Linked DNA regions of Methylorubrum populi. The protein of the gene in region 2 interacts with the protein of the main gene of each other region in a pairwise test. Links are inferred from orthologs where the notes say so. Each region holds a gene or a part of one and is shown on either strand. Other genes may lie near its edges.

Region 1 (7,323 bases), 3.4 Mb from region 2 along the record:
GCTTCCAGCACGGCGTTCGCGCCCCAGAACAGACCGAACAGAATCACCGGCACCAGAATCCAGCCGAGGATCTCCTCGCCGCGGTGGCGAGCCTTGCGGCGACGGCGTCGTCTCTCGCGGGACGTCAGCGGCTTCGGCCGGGGCGAAACCGGCTGTGGCGCGACAGGCGTGAGGGGCTCCTCCTGCGCGTCGCTCGTCATGCTACCCCCATTGCTGGCCGATGCCGCGACCTCTCACAGAGCGCGGCGCCGTCCATATCCGGGAGGCGGCACGGGAACGCAACCCGCACCGGCCTCGAAGGCCGCTCACTCTTGCGCGTGAGCGGCCTCGTTCCGTCAGACCTTGAGCGGGACCTTCGGCACGGTGCGGACCGAGCCGCCGCCCGATGAGCCCCCACCGGACGGGCCGCCGTCACGCTTGGTCGCCTTCTTGCGCGGCGCCGAGCGTGGTTTGGAGCGCTTGCGCTTGGTGGCGTTGGTAACGTCCTTCTCCGGCTTCGGCGTGACCGGGCCGGCGGGGAACTCGAAGCCGAGCTCGCCCTTGCCCTTTCCGGTTTCACCCTTGCCGTCCTCACCCTCCGGCTTCTTCAGCACGACCTTGACCGCGCCGCCGTCCTTGAGACGGCCGAACAGCACCTCGTCGGCGAGCGGCGTCTTGATCGTGGACTGGATCAGACGGGCCATGGGCCGGGCGCCCATCGCATCGTCGTAGCCGTTCTCCACGAGCCAGTCGCGGGCCTCGTCCGAGAGCTCGATCGTGACGTTGCGGTCGGCCAGCTGCGCCTCGAGCTGGAGCACGAACTTGTCGACGACCTTGGCCACGACCTCTTTCGGCAGGTGGCCGAACGAGATGATCGCGTCGAGACGGTTGCGGAATTCCGGCGCGAACAGGCGGTTGATCGCCTCCACGTCGTCACCCGTGCGCTTCGACTGCGTGAAGCCGTAGGCCGACTTCGCCAGATCGGAGGCACCCGCGTTCGAGGTCATGATGATGATGACGTTGCGGAAATCGACCTGCTTGCCGTTGTGGTCGGTCAGCTTGCCGTGGTCCATGACCTGCAACAGGATGTTGAACAGGTCCGGATGCGCCTTCTCGATTTCGTCGAGCAGGAGCACGCAGTGCGGGTGCTGGTCGATCCCGTCGGTGAGCAGACCGCCCTGATCGAAGCCGACATAGCCGGGCGGCGCGCCGATGAGCCGCGAGACCGTGTGGCGCTCCATGTATTCCGACATGTCGAACCGCAGCATCTCGACGCCGAGCGAGGCGGCCAGCTGCTTGGCGGCCTCGGTCTTGCCGACGCCGGTCGGGCCGGCGAACAGGTAGGAGCCGATCGGCTTGTCGGGATCGCGCAGGCCGGCGCGGGCCAGCTTGATCGCCGAGGTCAGCGCCTCGATGGCGTTGGTCTGGCCGTAGACGACCCGCTTCAGGTTCTCGGTCAGGTTCTTGAGCACCACCGCGTCGTCCTTCGACACGGTCTTGGGCGGGATGCGCGCCATCGTGGCGATGGTGGTCTCGATTTCCTTGACGCCGATGGTGCGCTTGCGGCGCGCCTCCGGCACCAGCATCTGCGAGGCGCCGGTTTCGTCGATCACGTCGATCGCCTTGTCGGGCAGCTTGCGGTCGTTGATGTAGCGGGCTGACAGCTCCACCGCCGCCTTCACGGCATCGGTGGTGTATTTCAGCTTGTGGAACTCCTCGAAATAGGGCTTGAGGCCCTTGAGGATCTCGATCGTGTCCGGGATCGACGGCTCGTTGACGTCGATCTTCTGGAACCGGCGCACCAGGGCGCGATCCTTCTCGAAGTACTGGCGGTACTCCTTGTAGGTGGTCGAGCCGATGCAGCGCAGGGCGCCCGACGCCAGCGCGGGCTTCAGCAGGTTCGAGGCGTCCATCGCGCCGCCCGACGTGGCGCCCGCACCGATCACGGTGTGGATCTCGTCGATGAACATGATGGCGTTGGGATGCGCCTCGATCTCCTTCATCACCTGCTTGAGGCGCTCCTCGAAGTCGCCGCGGTAGCGGGTGCCGGCGAGCAGCGTGCCCATGTCGAGGGAGAAGACCGTCGCGTCGGCCAGTACCTCCGGCACCTCGTGCTGGATGATTTTCCGCGCGAGGCCCTCGGCGATCGCCGTCTTGCCGACGCCGGGGTCGCCCACCAGCAGCGGGTTGTTCTTCTGGCGGCGGCAGAGCACCTGGATCGTGCGCTCGACCTCGGAATGGCGGCCGATCAGCGGATCGATCTTGCCGTCGCGCGCCTTCTTGTTGAGGTTGACGCAGTAGGCCTCCAGCGCGTCGCCCTTCTTCTTCGGCCGCGCCTCGTTGTCCTCTCCGCCGGGGCGCTCTGAGGCACTCTCCTCCTCGGCACCGCGCACGGGCTTGGCCTCGGAGGCGCCCGGCCGCTTGGCGATGCCGTGGCTGATGTAGTTCACCGCGTCGTAGCGGGTCATGTCCTGCTCTTGCAGGAAGTAGGCGGCGTGGCTCTCGCGCTCGGCGAAGATCGCGACGAGCACGTTGGCGCCGGTGACCTCCTCGCGGCCCGACGACTGCACGTGGATTACCGCGCGCTGGATGACGCGCTGGAAGCCGGCGGTCGGCTTGGCGTCCTGGCGCCCGTCGCCCGTCAGGTTCGAGAGTTCGGTGTCGACATACTCGACGAGATTGCGGCGCAGCACGTCGATCTCGACGTTGCAGGCCCGCATCACGGCGGCGGCATCCTGGTCATCGACGAGCGCGAGCAGGAGATGTTCGAGGGTCGCGTATTCGTGGCGGCGCTCTCCGGCCAGGGCCAGGGCGCGGTGGAGGGCTTGCTCGAGGCTGCGTGAGAAGCTTGGCAATGCTCTGGCCTTCGCTGGATGCCTATTTCTTTTCCATAACGCACTGAAGCGGATGTTGGTGCTTGCGGGCGAAATCCATCACCTGCGTCACTTTCGTTTCCGCGACTTCGTAGGTGAACACGCCGCACTCCCCCACGCCATTGTGGTGGACGTGCATCATGATCTGGTAGGCGTCTTCGTGACTTTTGTTAAAGAAGCGCTCGACGACATGCACGACGAACTCCATCGGCGTGTAATCGTCGTTGAGCAGCAGCACGCGATACAGGCTCGGCCGTTTCGCCCGCGGCTTGGTGCGGGTGATGATCGCGGTGCCCGAACGATCGTCGTCGCCCGGATTGCGCGGGGTCGAAGCCGCACGCACCGGAACCCGCCCCCGATCCGCCTCCTGCACGTCGTTCTGGATCAGCTTGGAAGACATCTGAATCGAAGCGACCCTGGTCTGGCAGCCCTTCGGCACCGGCGCCCCGGCGAGGGGTGCGGTGCTCAAGAGGCAATCTATAGGCCGATCGGCGGCTGCGCCAGTGAGGTGCGTGAAACTGTCCGGTCCCGCTCGTCCTCACTTTGCCGCCGCATGATCGTGACAGACCGTCCCGCAGAGCGGGCCGGCACGGCGTCCGACGCGCTCTGCGGGACGGTGCGGACCGGAGACGGGCCGGTTTCGTCAAGATCGGCTTAACCCCTGTGGCGAAAGGACGATCTCGAACGTCCCTGGGGCCGCATTAACGGGCGCGTAACCGCGTTCGTCCTACCGTCCTCGCCAGAGATTGCGGAGCCGGTGGCGGCGTCCGTGAAGGGTGCCAGCCGGGCTCGAGGGTCCGACTGTCGAGGCGAAGGTTTCGAGATGCGTCGCGTAGAAGGCCGGCCCGCCACGGGGTCCCGCGCTGTCGCCGTGCTGCTCCTGGCGACGAGTTTTCTCGTCGCGGTGGCCGATCCCGCCGAGGCCAAGCGCCGAGGCCACGCACGCAAGGCGGTGAGCGGCTACAACCCGCCCTACGCCGCCATGGTCGTCGACGTGAAGTCGGGCCGGACCCTGCACGCGGTGAACGAGGACGCGCTGCGCCATCCGGCCTCGATCACCAAGGTGATGACGCTCTACATGCTGTTCGAGCAGCTGGAGAAGGGCCGCTACGACCTCGACTCGCCGCTGACCATCTCGGCCAATGCCGCCGCCCAGGCCCCCTCGAAGCTCGGCCTGCGGCCCGGTTCGACCGTCACCGTCGAGGAAGCGATCAAGGCGCTGGTGACGAAATCGGCCAACGACGTGGCCTGTGCCATCGGCGAGAACATCGCCGGCTCCGAGCCGCGGTTCGCCGAGATGATGACTCGCAAGGCCAAGGCGCTCGGCATGAGCCGCACCCACTACGCCAACGCCTCCGGCCTGCCCGATCCGGACCAGATCACCACCGCCCAGGATCTGACCATCCTGGCCCGCGCGATCCAGGACCGGTTCCCGCGCTACTACCGCTACTTCCAGACCCGCTCCTTCGCCTTCCGCGGCCGGACCATCGGCAATCACAACCGCCTGCTCGGCAATGTCGAGGGCGTGGACGGCATCAAGACCGGCTACACCCGCGATTCCGGCTTCAACCTGATGACGGCGGCCAAACTCGGTGACCGGCAGATCGTGGCGATCGTTCTCGGCGGAAAGTCCGGCGCGAGCCGCGACCGGATCATGGCCGACCTCGTGCGCGCCAACCTGCCGCGCGCCTATGCCGGCGCCCGCCAGACGTCACCGGTCGTCGAAGTGGCCGAGCGCGGCCGTCCGGCGGTCATCGCCGAGGCGGAGTCCCGTACCCGCACCGTGCTTGCCTCGGCGGACGACGACGCGGTCGAGACTACGAGTTCCACCAGCAACGCTCCGCTCGACATCCGTCCGGCCACGACCACGCCGGGGTCGCGCCGCGCCGGCCTCCAGGCGCTGCCGAACGCCGCCCAGGCCTATGCCGGGTCGGCGAGCCAGGCACCGTTCCCGAGCACGGGCGGCAAATCGACCGCCCGCCTGCCCGCCGTCGAGGGCGTCGCGTCCCGCGCCGAGGGACCGCCGAAGGATGCCCGCAGCGACGGCGCCAAGGCGGTCACGCCGACGCCGTGGGTGATCCAGCTCGGCGCCATGGATGACGAGGACAAGGCGAAGTCGATCCTCGCCGACGCCCGCAGCCGCACCGGCATGCTGTCCAAGGCCGCGCCCTACACGGTGCGCGTGTCTCACGGCGGTACCACGCTCTTCCGCGCCCGCTTCTCGGGCTTCGCCGAGCAGGGCGCCGCGCAGGATGCCTGCACCGCGCTCAAGAAGAACGGCTTCAACTGCTTCGCCACCCGCAGCTGATCGCCTCGATCCGATCTCGCGGTGCGGCTGCCGGCGCGTTCGGCCGGCGGCGGACCGACGACAAGAGCCGCAGCCAGCGGCCGCGACCTCATTCGACCCATCGACCCTGACAACGCGCGTGGAGTTCTAGCGATGTCGGTTCACCAGCCTGTCACGCGCCGCGTTCACGCGCGCCGCCCGCTCGACGCTGCCGCCCTGGTCGGGATGCAGCCGCTTCATCAGCGTCCGATGAGCCGTGCGGACCTCCTCCAGGGACGCCCCGCGCTCAAGCCCCAGGACCTGATAAGCCTCCTCCTCCGTCATCGTCCCTGGCTTCGCCGCGCCGCCCGGCCGCGGGTATCCATCGCTATCAGCGTCTACACGCCAGCCGGACTGCCGGCGGTCGAGATACGCCTCTAACAGGCGCGTGCCCTCGGGATCGTGGGGGCGCAGAAGGATCGTCAATTCAATCAGCGCCTCCGTCGGCACCGCCGACAGGGGGCGCCCGGCAAAGGGCCCGACGAAGAGGGTCCCGTCGAGCGGGGCGCCGTCGGAGCGCAGCGCAAGCTCGAGGGAGGCGGTGCGCACCAGCTGCGGCTCCGGATGCCCGCGCCACGCGCGGACGCGGCGGATCACGCCCGCCTCGCCCTCCGTGAGCCAGATCCCTCCGGCGCCGAGCAGCAGGGCCGGGATGAAGCTGCCGCGCAGCGACAGCACGAAGGCCGTCGCCAGAAGCGCGTAGCCGGCGAGCAGCCGGGGTGTCAGGCCGAAGGGCAGGCGCCCGTTGCGGCGGCCGAGCCACCAGAATCCGATGAGCGCCAGAAGGCCGAGGGCGAGAAGCATCCCGCGGTCATCGGCCGGTTCGGCGCGCGGGTAAAGCGCTCATCCGGTGCATGGCCCTGGTGAGAAACGTCATAACCGAGTCTGCGCCACATCCGCCGTATTCAGCCGGACGGTCCGCACTCGGCCATCGCGCTCCACCAGCAGGGTGATCGGGCGATCGAGCCCAGCCTCCTCGACCACGGCCGTGAGGTCCGACAGCCGGTGGACCGGGCGGCCGCCCGCGCCGACGATGACGTCGCCGATGTCGCCGGTGCGGGGATCGACGCCGCGCAAACCCGCCTGGGCCGCGGGCGAGCCGGGCAGCACCCGCAGCACGACGACGCCGTCGATGCCGAGCCGGGCAGCGGTCGCTTCCTGGCCGGCGATAATGCCGATGCCGGGATTGCGCACCCGGCCGTTCTTGATGAGGTCGGGCACCACCCGGTTCACCACGTCGACCGGCACCGCGAAGCCGATGCCGGCGCTGGCGCCGGAGGGAGAGAAGATCGCCGTGTTGACGCCGATCAGGCGTCCCGCGGAATCGAGCAGGGGCCCGCCGGAATTGCCGGGATTGATCGCCGCGTCGGTCTGGATGACGCCGGACAATTCGCGGCCCTCCTGCGTCGGCAGGCGCCGCTGGAGCGCGCTGATGACGCCGGTCGTCAGGGTGTGGTCGAGGCCGAACGGGTTGCCGATGGCGAAGGCCGATTGCCCCACCTTGAGGTCGGCCGAGGTGCCGACGGCGAGCGGTGGGGGCATCTTGGCCACGCGGCCGAGTTGGAGCACGGCGAGATCGTAGCTCGGCGCGGTGCCGACGACCCGCGCGCCGACGACCTCCCCGGAGGCGAGCCGAACGGAGATTGAACCGCCGCCTTTGGTCGCGGCCTCGACCACGTGGTTGTTGGTCACGACATGGCCGGCCGCGTCCCAAACGAAGCCGGTGCCGGTCTGCGTGCCGGAGCCCTGCTGCTGCTCCCCTTGTCCGAACTCGTCGTCCGGCTCCATCAGGCCACGGCCCTGCGCGGCGGCCTGGGCGAAGACGTGGACGACGGAGGGGGAGGCGCGGGCGAACAGATCGACGGTCGTCTTCTCCGCCGCCGAGAGGTCGCCGCGGGCGGTCACGGAGCGCGGTGCGTCCGCCGAGTAGAGGAAGGCGAGGATGTAGGGCTGCGCCACGAAGGCGATCAGCAATCCGAGGGTCACGCCCAAGGCAATCCGCACAAAACGATCCGGCACCGACAACCCCAACCGTTGACTCATCCCGCGTCCGAACCGCTGCCCAGGCCTTTGCCTCGTCCGCCCCCGGCGCGTCCATCGCCCGCACCGACCGTACGGGTCGCGTTCAGACAGGCCCTGCCAGGT
Region 2 (7,236 bases):
CGCCATGTTCTGGATCACCAAGGCCGCCCTACCGCACATGCCGGCCGGCGCCTCTGTGATCAACACCGCCTCGGTCGTAGCCTACAACCCGCCGCAGATCCTGGTCGACTACGCGACCACGAAGGCCGGCATCGTCGCCTTCTCGAAGGCGCTGGCCAAGCAGCAGATCGCGAAGGGCATCCGGGTGAACGCGGTGGCGCCCGGTCCGTTCTGGACGGCCCTGCAGCCCTCGGGCGGCCAGCCGCAGGAGAACGTCGAGAAGTTCGGTTCCGAGGTGCCGCTGGGCCGTCCCGGCCAGCCGGTTGAACTCGCTCCGGTCTACGTGTTCCTCGCGAGCCAGGAGGCGAGCTACGTCACCGGCGAGGTCTATGGCGCCACCGGCGGCAACGGCACCGCCTGATCGCTCATCCCGGCGGACGCAGCCTCCGTGGGGTGGCCGCCGGGACGCGGGTTATATCACGTCACGGCGTCGTCGCCGGCCGTCACGTGTCGACGGCGCCGAGTTGCTTGAGCATCGTCAGGTTGTCCATCAACGCCCAGTGTTCGACGAGGCGACCGTCCGCGACCTGGAAGAGGTCCATGACCACGATGTCGATGTGTTGCCCGGTGGCCGGCAGCCCCTGGAACTCGCCGGTATGCCGCCCCTGGAAACGTAGCCGTGCGAGTATGCGGTCGCCCTCGGCGATGAGTTCGTCGACTGGCATAGCAATGTCCGACAGGCCGCCATGCAGGACCGCGGCGAGCTTGCGCACGCCCGCCGGTCCGCGCACCTCGAAGTCGAGGCCCGGGTCGTGCCGGACGAAGTCCGGCGCGATGTTGGCGTCCCACCAAGCATCGTCGCAGTCGCGGAACGCATCGAAGTAGGCGCGGACGAGCCGCTTGTTGTCCTCCCTCATCGGCGCACCGCGCCCGGCTCGTGGATCGGGCAGCGGTTGAAGCGCTCGCGGAACTCGGCCGAATGCCGGTAGGGAGCGTTGCGGGCGCGGTTGATGTTGCCGAGCGGCCGATGCGCGGCGAGCCCGGTCCAGACACTGAAGCGCATCTCCTCATCCACCACCTGGACCCGGGCCGGATCCCAACTGTCCTGGGGCTGGACGCGGAGGACGCCGACCCGCTGGAACGGTGCCTCGTCCTCCTTCCACTCCACCGTAGGATCCTCGACCGGCTGGCGTTCGAGGTCGCGGCAGAGCTGCACGCGGAACTCCCATTCACCGGCGATGCCAGCCATCTCGGACCGCACCGTCTCGCGGATCGCGTACGGCCGACCGGAGGCGTCGATCTCGGCGCCGGTCAGGGCGGTCAGGGCGGGGGCGACCGGGACCAGCGAGAACTTGGCGATGTAGTCACCGTACCGAAACGGCGTCAGGCTGTTGTACGTCTCGCCGAGGGGGTCGACGTTGGGCGCGCCGCCCAGCGAGCCGATGGTGGGGCTGTCGACGCCAAATGCGTGCAGCGCCTTGTTCACCCCGCGCAACACGGTCGAGGCGGCGACCTTCAGTCCCTCCACCCGGTCGGTCGTGCCGGCGAGCAGCTTGAGGCTGCCGAGGAACTTCTCGGCGTTCGGCGCCTGGAACACCTTGCCGTTGACCATGATGAAGTTCTGCGTCGTTCCTTCCGCATCCGGGAGACGCTCGCCCTCGACGTCTAGGACCTTCAAGGCGATGCCCCGGGGCAGGGAGACGGAGTCGGGTAGGATGTCGCCCGCGTTGGTCGACATCCGCATGTACACCTTATGCTCCCCCGCCTTCGCGAACAGGCCCTGGGCCAGTTCGGGGGGCAGCCCCGCATCGACCGTCAGCGTCCCTACGAGGATGCCGTGCGACTTCGCGTGGACCGAGCGCACGGCATGGCCCGAATGCTCCGCGACCCTGGTCAGGATCGTGTCGAAGGCCTCGTTCAGTTGTTCGATGGTCTGCCCTTCGTCGGGCCTCACCACCTCGACATCGGGACTGTATCGAACGGGTGGTTGCACGGTCAGTCTCCTGGCAGCGGCCGAGACAGAACGACAGCGGGTGGGTGACGTTCCGGATTGCGCGACATTCAATCGCCCATGAACGAACCCGGGAACGTACGCCCCGGCGGGCGGCTTGTCGGCGGTACGGCCCGCCCAGCCGCCACGGGTTCGTCGTCTTGCGCCCGCCCTTTGCTCCAAAGCAGCAGGTCGATCCCGCGCCCTGACCCCGGCCAACGTCAAGCAATCCCGTTGGCGCACGACACGATCAGGAGATGCCCATGACCTACCTCCGTTACGCGCCCGACATCGAGACGCCTGCCCCGGACGAGCAGAAGTCCATCGACGGCATCATCCAGGGGATGACCCAGCAGTCGCAGGTCGTGGAGAAGCGCGAGCGTCACGCGGTGCGCGCGAGCCACGCGAAAAGCTCTGCCTGCGTCACCGGGGAGTTGGTCGTCCCCGAAGGCCTGCCGCCCGAACTCGCACAGGGTCTGTTCGCCAAGCCCGGGATGCACAAGGTAGCCGTGCGCTTCGCCCAGGGGCCGGGCGAAACCCTGGGCGACCGCGTGTCGACCCACCGCGGCATGTCGATCAAGGTCTTCGGGGTGCCCGGCGAGAAGCTGCCCGGCCACGACGTCGAGACCCAGGACTTCGTGCTCGCCACCGGCACGACCTTCCCGTCCGGGACGGCTGCCGGGTTCCTGCGCGACGGAACCGTGATCGGCAAGGCGACCGGCCTGCCCGAAGGCGTGAAGAGTGCGGTCGCCGCAACCGCACGCAACCTCAACCGGGTGTTGCATGCCTTCGGCACGGAGAGCGCCATGGCCGACTTCCTCGGCCACCCCTACAGCCATCCGCTCGCCGACAGCTACTTCAGCCAAGCTCCGATGCGGTTCGGGGACTACGTCGCCAAGCTCGGCGCGGTCCCGGCTTCGAAGGCGCAGCTGGACCTGGCCGAATGGCGGCTCGACTCACACGATGACGAGGACGGTTTCCGCCACGCGGCCGCGGCGTTCTTCCGCGACAACGAGGTGGTGTACGAGCTTAAGGCGCAGCTCTGGGCGGATGCTGAGCGCCAGCCCATCGAGGACGCCTCGGTCGACTGGCCGGTCGCGGTCAGCCCGTACCGGACGGTGGCGACGCTTCGGCTGCCGCGCCAAGATGCCTACTCACCCGAGCGGGTGCACTACTTCGACGAGGTGATGACCTTCCGGCCGGCGCACAGCCTCGCGGAGCACCGGCCGCTTGGCTCGGTGATGCGCGCACGGCTGCAGGTCTATCGGGCGCTGAGCGATTTCCGGCATCGCGAGAATGGCGTGACCGCAGAGAACACAGCCTCGCCCGAAAGCATCCCGGCCTGACACCACGTTTCTTGCGACCGCCCCTCAGTACGGTCAGGTACGAAGGGGCGGCCACGGCTCAATTGCGAGCGTCGCCGTCGCGCATCTGACCCGTCGGCTCTTGCACGTGGGCTTCGAGGAACCAGAGGTGCTTGTCGACGGCGCGGGACACCTCCGTGAACAGGTCCGCCGTGTCGGCGTCACCCGCCTCGTCCGTCTCGTCGATGTTCTCACGCACGGCGTTGGCGTAGGCGGCGTAGCTGTCGATCAGCGCGGCGACGTGGTCGGCGATGGCGTAGATGCCGGTCGGGTAGGCGGGCAACTTGGTCTTGTCGGCCACGATTTGCGCCGTTCCCAGGGCCGTGCCACCGAGCTGCACCGCCCGCTCGGCCACCTTGTCGTTGAAGCCGCTGATCTCGGCACGGAAGCCGTCCAGCATCAGGTGGATCCCGATGAACTGCGGCCCTTTGAGATTCCAGTGCGCCTGCTTGATCGCCAGCGCGAGGTCGATGCCGTCCGCCAGCCGGGCGTTCAAAGCCTCGATGGACACCTTCTTGGCGTTGGAATCGGTATTGTTGCGGGTCCGATGAGTACGCGGGGTGCTGCTCGTCGCCATGCTTCTGCTCCGTGATGCCGAGGCGGCAATTGTGTAGAGCGGAGGAGGTTCCCTGGTCGGGTCCGACCTTTGGGCACCCCAGCCCCTGGCCGCCAAGGGTCGCACCGGCCCGTCATGGGGTCGTCGCGACGAGTTCAGGTATCTGTCACGAAGAGGTGGAACGGGAACTTCAAGCCTGCATCACCTCGGCGAGAAGGCCGGAGCACGGAACTCCCACGGAACCTCTCCCGCAAGGCGGACTTCCCATTCACCGCTCATGGTGTGACACGGGGCGGCCCTCTCGAACGGTGACGGAACGAGACAGATGGATCTTGGCATCAGCGGACGGATCGCGGTCGTGACGGGAGCCAAGTCTGGCATGGGCCGCTCGACCGCCGAACATCTCTTGCGCGAAGGCGTCCACGTCGTCCTGACCGACAAGGAAGGCCCTGAGTTGCAGGCCACCGCCGAGGAACTGGCGGCGCTGGGCCCGGTCCGTGCCATCGAAGCGGACCTGAGCACGGCCAAGGGGATCGAGGTGCTCGCCGCCTTCGCCAACATGGCCTTCGACGACAAGCCGACCATCCTCGTCTGCGCCGCTGGGATCACCGGGGCGTCGGGGGACTTCCTGGACCTCACCGACGACGACTGGCTTGAGGCGTTGCAGACCGACCTCATGGCCGGGGTGCGCGCGACCAGGGCCTTCATTCCGCACATGCGCAAGGCGGGCTGGGGCCGCGTTGTGCTGTTCTCGTCCGAGGACGCCGTGCAGCCCTACGTCGAGGAACTGCCCTACGCGGCGGCCAAGGCGGGCGTCCTGAACCTCGCGAAAGGATTGTCCAAGGCCTACGGGCCGGACGGCGTGCTTGTGAACGCGGTCGGGCCGGCCTTCATCGCAACGCCGATGACTGACGCGCAGATGGAGAAGAAGGCCAAGGAGAAAGGCATCTCGTTCGACGAAGCGGTCCAGGTCACTCTGGACGAGGAGCGCCCCGGCATCGTCGCCAAGCGGCGCGGCCGCGCGGAGGAAGTCGCCGCCGCGGTCACGTTCCTCTGCTCGGAACATGCCAGCTTTATCACGGGCGAGTTCCTCAGGGTCGACGGCGGTTCGGTCATGACCATGGGAGCTTAGCCCTCCTGATAGCCGGCGGCCTCACTTCGCCGTGCGGTCTTCGACGGGTTGCTATCGAAGGTCCACGTCGTAAGCGCGCCGCCGTCGGCCCCGCGGCCACGGTCCCAGGAACCGTCGTCGGTAGCGGGGGCTTTTTACCGACCCCGGGGCATGCCCGGGCAAAAGGGTAGGTCATGTCCACAGATACCGAAATGCACCGCCAGTTGCTCGGCGCGTTGAAGGATGCCCAGGGCAAGGGCGACGGTAGCTTCGAGAAGGCCGTCACCGCCGCCTTCGAGCACGTCTTCGAACATCTTGGCCGATTGAACGACCACGTTTCGCCGAGCAGTCCCGACGGAGGCGACCGCCACTTGCAGCCGGGCGAGTCCCCGACGCTCCGGTAGTCCGGGGCGCGGACGGACGTCATGGTCCTCAGCTGTCGCGTCCATCCTTGCCTCTGTCTCGCCTGGCTGAGCCTGCATACACCGCTTTTCAACGAGCTTGGGATCGGGTGTCAGAAGCCGCGCATCCCCGCGCCTACAGTCGGTCACGACCACGTCAAGCTCTCCTAACCCAGGAACAGCGTAGTTTCCTACCAGGCTCTTCGCGTGTAAGTTGAGCCCGCCGTGGCGTGGCTCTCGTAGCTGCCGGCGACCATGTGCCGTTCGCGCTCCCATGTTCATCCCCTAGGCCAGCTTTCGTGAACCCAGAACCGCTCCATGCGATGGCCGGGCTCGTGCGCACGCTCACGCGCTTTACCGCCCTCACCGAGGCCGAGCAGCGGGCCATCCAGGATCTGTCGGTGCGACCGCGTGTCGTCGCGGCCGGAGCCGATCTCGTACGGGCAGGCGATGCGCCTGCGCAGTGCTGCCTCGTCGTCGACGGCTGGCTCTGCCGCTACCGGCTGCTCAGTGGGGGCCGGCGGCAGATCCTCGGCCTCTACCTCCCGGGGGATGTCCCCGATCTGCAGAACCTACACCTGCCCGTCCGCGAGGACGGTCTTGCGGCTCTGACCAAGGCCACGGTTATCCTGATCCCGCACGACAAGCTGCGCGCGCTCACCGCCGCCTTCCCCAACCTCGCTACCGCACTCTGGTGCTCCACGCTGGTCGATGCCGGGATCCAGCGGGCCTGGCTGGTCGGCCTGGGCCGGCGCTCCGCCCACGAGCGGGTCGGCCACCTTATCTGCGAACTATACCTGAGGCTCGCGGCAATCGGCTTGGCGGCCGACCACCGCTGCCAATTTCCCCTGACGCAGACTTGCCTGGCCGACACGCTCGGCGTCACCAGCGTGCATATCAACCGCACCTTCAAGGCAATGCGTAAGCAGGAGCTTCTTACCCTGCGCCGCAACGTCCTCACCATCCATGCCTGGGATGCGCTCGTCTATGCCAGCGGCTTCGACCCAGGCTACCTCCACCTAGCACGGTAGCTGGCGACGGCGCGCTTCCCCGATTGGGTGCCTTGCCTCCTGTATCTGGGCCAGTATGGCGCGCTAACGGGCAAGCGACAGCCTTGCGCGAGGCGCCACTTCCCACCCTTCGCAGACCCTCGGGAGGTCCGCTCCGAGGCAGCTTGGCGGAGGATGACTTATGTCCAGGTTGGGCGGATTTATGCCTGCTCGCTCCCCTCGATTCGACGCTCTGAAGCGGACAGGAGCTTCTGGCTCATGCGGCAAAACTACGGATTGCCGAGATTACCTTGCTCTCGCGGAAGGGCTTGTTGCAAAATACGCCTCGCGCCGGAATAGCGTCGAGGTCCGGCGCCAGAGCCCCCGTCAGGACCAGCTCGATGGGAGGCCAGCGGTCCCGGATCATCGCCACCAGCTTCAGCCCGGTGGTTGAGCCGCGTACGTCGAGGTCGGCGAACACCACTCGGATGTCCGTGCGCTCCTCCAGAGTGCGCACCGCCGCCTGAGCAGTGCGCACCACGACTGCGACGCATCCCGCCTCCTCGACGAAGTCCCTCATGATGCCGGCCAGGATCGGCTCATCTTGGAGCACGAGCACGACCGGCCGCGCTTCGTCGCCGTCCGTCCCGGTCATCGTCATGAGCGTTGCACCTCGATCAGCGGTGCACGCATCACCGCGATCACCCCGTCCGTGTCGTATGTAACGTCGACCTCGCCCGTTCCGACGAGACCCGTGCGGATTAGGCGCGAACCGAAGCCTCGCCGGGTCGGCGCTACCACGGGAGGACCTCCGTGCTCGCGCCACCGCAGCACCAGCCCGGGCTC

The links. The genes of interacting proteins can lie anywhere in the genome.
Region 1: the proteins of dps (region 2) and clpS interact in binary tests that used the Escherichia coli proteins (3 or more experiments, as listed by UniProt). The link is inferred for Methylorubrum populi from one-to-one orthologs.

The regions. Positions count from the first base shown.
Region 1 is NZ_AP014809.1:5,612,575-5,619,897, reverse strand. The notes cover bases 1,555-4,474. They hold clpS (ATP-dependent Clp protease adapter ClpS), read right to left. Parts: upstream 3,253-4,474; coding sequence 2,857-3,252; downstream 1,555-2,856. Other genes in these bases: MPPM_RS26145 (serine hydrolase), read left to right, coding at 3,676-4,474; clpA (ATP-dependent Clp protease ATP-binding subunit ClpA), read right to left, coding at 1,555-2,834. Outside these bases: MPPM_RS26160 (hypothetical protein), read right to left, coding at 1-200; more of clpA, read right to left, coding at 336-1,554; more of MPPM_RS26145, read left to right, coding at 4,475-5,160; MPPM_RS26140 (J domain-containing protein), read right to left, coding at 5,287-5,982; MPPM_RS26135 (S1C family serine protease), read right to left, coding at 6,052-7,197. UniProt on the Escherichia coli protein: Involved in the modulation of the specificity of the ClpAP-mediated ATP-dependent protein degradation.
Region 2 is NZ_AP014809.1:2,170,603-2,177,838, forward strand. The notes cover bases 2,143-4,975. They hold dps (DNA starvation/stationary phase protection protein Dps), read right to left. Parts: upstream 3,911-4,975; coding sequence 3,374-3,910; downstream 2,143-3,373. Other genes in these bases: MPPM_RS09910 (catalase family protein), read left to right, coding at 2,233-3,315; MPPM_RS09920 (SDR family NAD(P)-dependent oxidoreductase), read left to right, coding at 4,215-4,975. Also shown: MPPM_RS09895 (SDR family oxidoreductase), read left to right, coding at 1-400; MPPM_RS09900 (ester cyclase), read right to left, coding at 483-896; MPPM_RS09905 (catalase family protein), read right to left, coding at 893-1,972; more of MPPM_RS09920, read left to right, coding at 4,976-5,021; MPPM_RS09925 (hypothetical protein), read left to right, coding at 5,195-5,404; MPPM_RS09930 (Crp/Fnr family transcriptional regulator), read left to right, coding at 5,725-6,432; MPPM_RS09935 (response regulator), read right to left, coding at 6,668-7,051; MPPM_RS09940 (PAS domain S-box protein), read right to left, coding at 7,048-7,236.